DNA from 2 places in the Halomonas sp. A3H3 genome. Region 2 is predicted to be linked to the other one. Evidence: predicted binding sites of a transcription regulator. Region 2 holds the regulator's gene; the other holds the start of a gene.

Region 1 (4,716 bases), 860 kb from region 2:
CTAACCAATGGATACAACTCGAATACAAACCCCGCATTTTCTGACGAGTAATGCACTGGCCCACAGCCATGCTGCTCTTCCACGAAGCTGAAACCGAGCTGCTCATAGAACTGCTTGCTGGCCCGCAAATCGCTGCACCGTAGTACGAACAAATCAAGTTTCATAATTCACCAAAATGACATAACGCTGCAACGTGCGCGGCTTTGTAATAAAGGCGCAGCCGCAACGTACAAGCAGTCGCTGTACCTGCGGCTATTATCCATTTGCCGAAATTACAGTTATGTTAAACCCTTCATCAGGTGTGGGCGCAACAAAGTACTTTGTAACCTGCTCAAACATCTCTTCAGTATCCGTTGCCGCTCTCTGCGGTTGTTCTGCACGCCTTTTGGCTATCTGCTCTAAGCAGGTATCATTTGGCTGGTCAATGTAAATTAGCTCATGGGGAGCCTGAATCTCTGAAAAGACACTTCTAAGCCATTTTCGTTGCGGAATCGTATTTGCAGGAAAGTCCATTACCACATTAGTGCCTGACGCCAAGATCGACTGAGCCAGCTTCTTCATTTGAGGCTTGAGCCGTCCAGCATATTTTACGTAATCTTCCAGTGTCTTAATGCTATCGGGATAAACCGACGCAAGCCACTCGTCTTCTGAAAGCAGTACGGCGTTTCGTTCTTGGGAAACTTCAAGAGACTTTGTAGTTTTCCCTGCCCCCATTTTCCCGCAGAAAAATGTCAACACTCCTTTCTTCATTTCTTGCCTCGTATTGCATAGCAGTTTATTTCTGCGCATACGTATTTTCCTAGAAAGCGTAACACCATAAAAAAACTCCAATGTGTTAATAGTAATGGGCAAATTACCAACTCCCATTCAAATGCTCGCTAGAAAAATGCGCATGCTCATTCCTGACCATCTTTTCGCATTGCCTATAAACACGAGCAGATGTTTTACAACTCGCTGTTTTAATTTATTTTTATAAACAATATTCTGGCAATATTTGATCATACCTCTTGCTGAGCGTATCAGAAAAACACGCATTACAGACTAAAAATACTTCATATCACTGCGCATGCATCCATACAAATGGGCCAGCCAAATGGCTAGCAGCCCGCTTCTGAATTAGGTCTCTCCAGCCGCCCCTCCCCCTAACCCCCCATGTCTAATAACTCTTGCCCTGGATCAATAATCCACTCCCTGGGTCTCGTTACACTGGTTTCATCGTTAAGCGGCTATCGGAAAGCCGTCTAATCTTACTATCTGCGTTAACACCTGGAGTGATCCCATGCGTAAAGCCGCCCTGCCTACATTATTCGTCACCACTGTTGCCGCTGCGGCAATGATGACCAGCAGCCAGGCATTCGCCTACGGCGCTGGCGATTTCTTCACCCGCGTGGGTGTGGCCAAAGTCGCCCCCACCAGCGACAACGGCTCACTGGCCAACGGTGCGCTATCAGTGGATGTACAGGATAAAACCGATTTCGCGTTCACCTTGGGCTATCGCTTCCACGATAAAGTCGGCGTGGAACTACTGGCGGCGCTGCCGTTTGAACACGACATCCATTTAAACGGCGATAACATTGCCTCAACCAAGCACCTGCCGCCGACCCTAACACTGCAGTACTACCCGCTGGGCGGCACTCAGTCACGCGTACAGCCCTATGTCGGCGCCGGTATTAACTACACCTTTTTCTCCGATGAGGAGCTGACGATTGGTGATTTAGACCTGGATGACTCCTGGGGAGCGGCAGGCCAGGTAGGTGTTGATCTATTAATTGATGACCATTGGGCGCTGAACGCCGCTGCTTGGTACATCGATATCGATACCGATGCGAGCGTTAACGGTGCGGCGGCAGGTACCGTTGAGATCGATCCTCTCGTGGTCATGGCAGGCCTCAGTTACCGCTTCTAAGCCACTTGCAAAACCGCTAGCGGATGTTATCCACAAAGCCTGCCTCACGGTGGGCTTTGTGCGTTTAGCCGCATGTCGCTTTAAGTGCTTTCAGTGACGATCTGGTCGACCTTCTCTACCGCACGCACAATCAGCAGCTGGTGGTGAGCGGGTGTTTTTTCCTGCTGCAAGTAGGCTGCCACGGCGGGAGCTACCTCGCACTTTGCGGGCATGGCTGCACGCGCATCCATCAAGGCATTCAAGCGGGCAATAAACACAAAGCGTATCCATTGCGGCAGCGACATGGTGTCGATGCAAAACGGCTGCTGGCTGGCGAATGCTTCTGCATCGGGTGTTGGCATGCGCCATAAATCGGCGGCTTTCATCGACGCCTCAAGCTCTAGAAGCGCTGTCTGAAGCGGTTGATAAGTACTCATAAAGTCGCTTGTCACTACCTTGGAAAATGAAGTAAGTGTATCGTCTGCCCATTATCCCCACTCAGCGGGCGCCTTGCCACCTATCAACGCTTGCGGGAAGTTATCCATACACTCACAGAAAACCTGCACGAGCCTGTGGATAAACTATGGAAAGGTGTCGCAGCGCCTGCTCTCATGGGGCTTTGGCAAAGTTGATTAATTTTTAACCGCATTGTCATTAATGCTAATGCCTTAAGGCACTGTCATTAACACCATGTTTATCAGTCACTGCGGCTGACAGTGCCACATCAGCAAGGTAGAGTGCAGGCTTGCAACGCGGAAGGATGTCATGCAACCGATTCAAACCCTTGATGAGTTTTTTACCCGCAGCGGCGGCGAGGTTTCCCTTTACCATATGGGGCGACACGTCGTTCCCTGCCCGCGGGAATCACTGGCGACTTTTGAAAGTGGCGAAATGGCCTGGCCAGAGCCATGGCAGGGCCAGGCGCGCTTAGCCATTGTGTTTCGCCTTGGCGATATGCCCGAACCGGCCATTTGGTTCTTGGCCTTGCCGCTGGATGAGCAGGGAATGATTGCTCCCGCCCAGCGCGATGCGTTTTTAAATCGCCTGTTGGAAACGCTAGGACGCGCAGTTTCCCAGGTAGGCCGTGAAGAAACAGCGGACGTGGATCACTTAATGAAGGATAATCCTCTCGCCTTCACGCCTAGTGTCACCTTCCAAGCCATGCTCAATGCACGCGCCACCCATGCGCGTGGGCTACCCGCCAGCCAGCATTTTGAGCCGGTTGAGGCCTACTTGAGCGGCCAGCAAACGATTGATTGGCAGGCCTTGGGGTTACAGGGGATTGCCGATTACGCTGTGCGTATGGAAACGGCTGACGCTGAATCGCTAGCGCTGCGGCTGCCTGACCTGCCGACCACCGTTATTCACTCCCTGTGCTACTGTTTAGAGCACAAGCCCTTGCCACAGGCGTTAGTCCCCGCACTGCAGCGTCGTGGCGAAGCCGCCGCCCAAGCGGGCGACATTGAAACCCTGTGTGCCTGTCTGCGCGCAGTGGGTAATACGGAGGCATCAGCGGTGGGCAGTTGGTACACGGCCTTACTCAATGACACAGCGGCCTGTGGGCCGGATGTTCTGGCGGCCATCGCCGGGCGCGGCTGGGGTTATCTGGAAGACGCGCAGCGCCTGCCTCTTTTTCTGCAACGCTTAGCAGAAGATGAGCGTAGCGATTTTGCCGCCGTAGTGCGTGATATTGCGTTAATACCACGGCTACGCTTACCGGTCATGATGGCACTGCGGGATGCGCCTGCTGGCTCCGCAACCCAACGCCGTTTGACACTGATGATGTCACAGAGGAACGCTTGATCCGATGTCACTTTTAATTGCAAGGAGTGAGCCGTGAAGGAATTACCCTATCAGGCCAAAGCGGTCATTGGCCGCCGCGAGATGGTGACGCTACCTGAACTAGGGCTTCACCTATGCTGTAAAGCTGACACTGGCGCACGAACATCTGCTCTGCATGCAGAAGAGATAGAGACCGATGAAGATGACCATGGTCAACTGTGGGTTAGCTTTATCACCCATAGCGGAGGGCCAGACACGCCAGCGCATCGTTTCCGATTGCACCTGCATGATCGACGCCGGGTCACCAGTTCCAACGGTCATAGCGAGTGGCGCTATGTTATACGTACCCCGATGCAGATGGGCGATTTGAATTTCCCCATTGAACTGACCCTTACTGACCGCAGCAATATGCGCCACCCGATGCTACTAGGCCGAAGTGCCATGCGCCGCCTCCTGGTGGCCCCCGGTGCCGCATTCTTGCACGGTGAGCCTTAACCCCTTATTAGTCGCTTCAATCTCAGCTCGGAGTCTCCTAAATGCATATCGCTCTGCTGTCACGCAATCGCAATTTGTACTCTACCCGCCGCCTGGTTGAAGCCGCAGAGCAGCGTGGGCATACCGCCCGCGTGGTGGACACGCTGCGTTGCTATATGAGCATTACCTCGCACCACCCTTCGATCCACTATAAAGGCCAAGAGATTGAGCCTTTCGATGCGGTGATCCCGCGCATTGGTTCATCGGTCACCTTTTACGGCTGTGCGGTGCTGCGCCAGTTTGAAATGATGGGCACCTACGTTATCAACGATAACGTCTCGATTACCCGTTCGCGGGATAAATTACGCTCACTGCAACTGCTGTCGCGTAAGGGGTTGGGGCTGCCAATTACCGGCTTTGCCCACTCCCCCGATGACATTCCCGACCTGATCACCATGGTCAAAGGTGCGCCGCTGGTCATTAAGCTGCTCGAAGGCACCCAGGGGATTGGTGTGGTATTGGCGGAAACCAACCAAGCCGCTGAATCCGTCATTCAAGCGTTCATGGGTATGAAA
Region 2 (4,716 bases):
CGCCTTGCCCTGTTAGTGGATCGGGAGGTGCTGCACCGGGAAAACCGTCGGCTGGACCGGCTGCTCAAGGCCGCCCGCCTGCGCGTGCCGGCGTGCATCGAAGACATCGATTACCGTCATCCCCGGGGACTGGAACGCTCGCGTATGGCGGCCCTGGCGAGCAGCGACTGGATCCGCCAGTCCCTGAACCTGTGCATCACCGGGCCTACCGGTTGCGGCAAGACCTGGCTGGCCTGTGCCCTGGGCAATCAGGCCTGCCGGCAAGGCCTCTCGGTGCGCTACCTGCGAGTGCCGCGCCTGTTCGAGCAGGTGCGCATCGCGCACGGTGATGGTAGCTACGGTCGGCTGATGAACCAGTTGCTGAAGACCAACCTGCTGATCCTGGATGACTGGGGCATGCAGAAGATCACGGCGCAGCAGCGGCAGGACCTGATGGAAGTAATCGAAGACCGACACGGGCGGGGCTCCACCCTCATCGCCAGCCAGTTACCCACGGAGCACTGGCATGACTACATCGGCTCCGCCACGCTGGCAGACGCCATCATGGATCGGCTCCTGCACGGCGCTCACCGACTCAATCTGAAAGGGGAATCACTGAGAAAAACCAACGCACAAAAAACGGAATCGGTTGACCCATCGTGACCGCTCAGCGTACAAAACTCTCTCCAGCGTGAAGGCCGTGTGCAAATCGGTCACGATCACCGGAATGACCGGTCACGTTCGCCGGAATACGCACCGAGTCAGCTCTAGCGAACAAAGCACCCAATCTCAACTTAGCGAGATTGCGAATCGACAAAATGTCGAATGTTGGTCATATGCTCATGCATCTGAAGCTTCTGCTAGCTCAGGAATTTGAAACACTCTATCTCCCATCGAATATCTCAATTCATCTGTCGAAAATTTATGCCATCTGATTTAGAATATTGGTTATGAAGATTTTGATTTGTTATTTATTTATAACTTTTATTTTAATGGTGGTTTATGAAGCCTAAAGAAAAGATGGATTTGAACAAGCTTTATAAAAAAATAAGGGCTAACGCTGGGAGAGCTGTTTGTGATTATTCTATGATTGAAGATGGTGACAAAGTAATGGCTGCCATAAGTGGTGGCAAAGATTCATTTGTTATGCTTGATACTCTGTTGTATTTGAAGAGAGTAGCACCGATTAATTTTGATGTGGTCGCTGTGAATCTCGACCAAAAACAACCCGGTTTTCCGGAGCATGTTCTTCCTGGCTTCTTCAAAAAGAATAATATTGATTATTATATTATAGATAAGGATACATATTCAATTGTTAAAGAGAAAACTCCTGAAGGGAAAACTACTTGTTCACTTTGTTCGAGACTTAGAAGGGGTTCTCTATATGGGTTTGCTGAGGAGATTGGGGCTACAAAAATAGCTCTTGGCCATCACATGGATGACATTGTAGAAACTCTTTTTTTGAATATGTTTTTTAACGGTAAGTTAAAGGCAATGCCTCCTAAGCTGCTAAGTGATGATCGCAGAAATATTGTAATAAGACCGCTTTCTTATTGTCGTGAGAAAGATATTGCTAAGCTGGCATCAATTGTAGAATTTCCAATTATTCCATGTAATCTTTGTGGTTCTCAGGAGAACTTACAAAGACAGAATATAAAAAACATGTTGGCAGGCTGGGAAAAACAAAAAGCGGGTTGTATTGAAAACATATTTAACGGTATCCAGAATGTAAGTCCAAGCCAACTAGCTGACTTAAATCTTTTCGATTTCCACAATCTCGATATCGACAGGTCTAGTAAAGTCATCTCGAACCATACTGGCAGTGTAGATGTTTCTTCGACCAATTTTATAGAAGCAATCAACCTATGATTTTGTAAAGAATACATTGGTGTATCTGGGCTGTCTTTGGTTATATTTTGATCAACTGCATTTGCTTAAAGCTTTTTTTTACAAAAAATGAATTTTTTGTATGGCTTGTGTTTGTTTTCTTTAGAAGAAAGAAAATTAAGTGACTGTATTGTAATGCTTTACTCACTCACTCTTCCTCTTTTAAAAAATTTGGCATATAAGGTAAGGACAGCTACACGATGCTGGAGATTTTGCGCAATTTGCAGCGCAATGCGCCGGTCAATTTTTCGCTGGTAGCGGTCAATCTGGATCAAAAACAGCCGGGTTTTCCCGAGCACGTATTGCCTGCGTATCTGGATAAGCAGGGCGTGGAGTACCACATTGTCGAGCGCGATACTTACTCGGTGGTAAAAGAGAAAACCCCGGAAGGTAAAACCACCTGCGCGCTTTGTTCACGGCTGCGGCGCGGCTCGTTGTATGGCTTTGCCGAAGAGATTGGCGCCAATAAGATAGCCCTGGGCCATCACCGGGAAGATATTCTCGAAACACTGTTTCTCAATATGTTCTTTGGCGGCAACCTGAAAGCGATGCCGCCAAAGCTGCTATCCGATGATGGGAAGAATATCGTTATTCGGCCGTTGGCCTACTGCAAAGAAGCGGATATCGCTGAGTTTTCGCGGCTGATGGAGTTCCCAATCATTCCCTGCAACCTGTGCGGCTCCCAGCCTAATATGCAGCGTCAGGTGGTCAAAGAGATGCTCGCCGAGTGGGACAAAAAGTTTCCTGGCCGCCTGGAGAGCATGTTCAAGGCTGTCACCAACATTGCCCCTTCCCAGTTGGCCGACCGCAGCCTGTTCGATTTTGAAGGCCTTGAGGCCAAGCAAGCAGAGCTACTGGCGGGGCGTATCCAAGCCTTTAACGTCAGCTAACTGTTTGCTCTTCCTCTTCGGCGAGGGTAATCAAGCGCGGCATATCGAGAATGTTGACCTCTCGCCCGGAGACCGCCACCACACTCTGCTGCTGAAAGCGGCTTAGTATGCGGCTGACCGTTTCCACCGCTAAGCCCAGGTAGTTGCCAATATCAGCCCTGGGCATTGAGAGGCGAAAGCTGTAAGGCGAGTAGCCCCGGCGACGAAAACGATCCGAGAGGGTAATCAAAAAACTTGCCAGCCGCTGATCGGCGGTTTTACGCGAAAGTAGCCGCATCATACGCCGGTCATCGCGCAACTCTTTGCTCATGCTGCGATAAAGCTGGCCACGCAGTTCGGGCAGCTCCTCCGAGAGTAAGTCCAGGCGGTCAAAAGGAATCTCGCAGACGGTGGTCGTTTCCAGGGCGATAACGCTACCGGGGTAATGCTCTTCGTCAATGCCATCCAACCCCACCAATTCACTGGGCAGGTAGAAATTGGTCAACTGCTCGCTGCCGTTACCTTCGGCGGTGATCTGTTTCAAACTGCCCGAACGGACTGCGTAAACGCTGGTAAAGGTGTCGCCCTGACGAAACAGCGGTTCGCCTTTTTTCAGCGGCGCGCGACGACGAATAATGGCGTCAAACTGCCCCACGTCGTCCAGCTCAAGGGCAAGTGGCAGGCACAGTGAGCTCAAACTGCAGGTTTGGCAGCGAGCTTCATGGAGTAGCGAGCGCCGACGGCTCATGGGTTCCAACATGCTTTGCTCCTTGAGAGGGTCCCGCTTATCAATTAGAAAATCCTTACTTATTATAGTCGCTTTAGCATGCCTGCAATAAGGTGATTAAACAATCTTAGAATACTGTTGTCCCGTTTGCCCGGAAAGATGGGTATCAAACGCCATTGCTATATGGCGAATCAGCAGTCGACCCATTGGCGTTGCGTTAAGCTGGTCGCCGCTGCGTGCCAGCAGGCCATCTTGCTCGGCGCTTTGCAGGCGCTCAAGCGCAGGCGCAAAGTAGCGTGGGGCATCAATGTTCCAGCGCTGGCTAACGGCGGTCAGGTCAATGCCCATATTGCACATCAGCCGCTCAATCACATCCCGGCGGATCAGGTCGTCATCACTTAAGCGTATGCCACGCACGGTGGCAAGCTGCCCCTGATCCAGCGCCGCTTCGTAGCGGGCCAGATCGCTAGGATTCTGCGCATAGACGTCATCAATACGGGAAATCGCCGATACGCCAAGCCCGATTAAGTCGCACTGAGCATGGCTGGAGTAGCCCTGGAAGTTGCGCTGCAGCGAGCCTTCGCGCTGGGCAATAGCCAGGCTATCGTCAGGGCGGGCAAAGTGATCCATACCGATATGCACATAGCCAGCTGCGGTGAGCATTTCGATGGTGGTGCGCAGAATCGCTAGCTTCTCTTCTCCGCCTGGCAAGTCATCGACATTAATGCGCCGCTGCGGGGCAAAACGCTCGGGCATATGCGCGTAATTAAACACAGAAAGGCGCGCCGGGTTGAGCTCGATCACCTGGCGTAGGGTGTTGGCAAAGCTCTTTTCAGTCTGAAATGGCAAGCCATAAATTAGGTCGAGATTGAGCGAGCGAAAGCCCAGGCGATGCGCCTCCTCCATCAGCGTTTCGGTAAGTACCCGAGGCTGAATACGGTTAATCGCTTTCTGCACCAGCGGGCTTAAATCCTGCACGCCCAGGCTGATGCGATTAAAGCCGAGGGATTCGAGATGGCGCAGCGTAAACACATCCGCTTCGCGAGGATCTATTTCAATTGCGTAATCGCGATCAGCAGACGATGAAAGACCAAAACGTGCATCCAGTCGATCAATCAGGTCGCCCATCTGGTTCAAACTGAGAAATGTCGGCGTGCCGCCGCCCCAATGCAACTGCTCCACCGGTCGTGATGTATCCAAGTGGCGTGCGGTCAGCACCATTTCACGGTCAAGCCGGGCTATATAGGGCTCGGC

What was found. The regulator FNR, encoded in region 2, switches genes on or off when oxygen is low (the NO sensors DNR and NnrR bind a similar motif). The targets are predictions, from matches to a motif close to TTGATNTANATCAA.
Region 1: the regulator FNR is predicted to act here: its motif matches at 1,167-1,180, upstream of HALA3H3_RS18155 (OmpW/AlkL family protein).

What each region holds. Positions count from the first base shown of each region.
Region 1 is NZ_HG423343.1:4,016,723-4,021,438, reverse strand. It holds gene HALA3H3_RS18165 (VOC family protein) at 1-164, opposite strand, end outside; gene HALA3H3_RS18160 (AAA family ATPase) at 256-750, opposite strand; gene HALA3H3_RS18155 (OmpW/AlkL family protein) at 1,280-1,906, shown strand; gene HALA3H3_RS18150 (YqcC family protein) at 1,987-2,322, opposite strand; gene HALA3H3_RS18145 (DUF3549 family protein) at 2,651-3,688, shown strand; gene HALA3H3_RS18140 (ATP-dependent zinc protease family protein) at 3,722-4,162, shown strand; gene rimK (30S ribosomal protein S6--L-glutamate ligase) at 4,204-4,716, shown strand, end outside.
Region 2 is NZ_HG423343.1:3,155,196-3,159,911, forward strand. It holds gene istB (IS21-like element helper ATPase IstB) at 1-642, shown strand, start outside; gene ttcA (tRNA 2-thiocytidine(32) synthetase TtcA) at 982-1,848, shown strand; partial or broken gene ttcA (tRNA 2-thiocytidine(32) synthetase TtcA) at 2,049-2,756, shown strand; gene fnr (fumarate/nitrate reduction transcriptional regulator Fnr) at 2,749-3,495, opposite strand; gene hemN (oxygen-independent coproporphyrinogen III oxidase) at 3,580-4,716, opposite strand, start outside.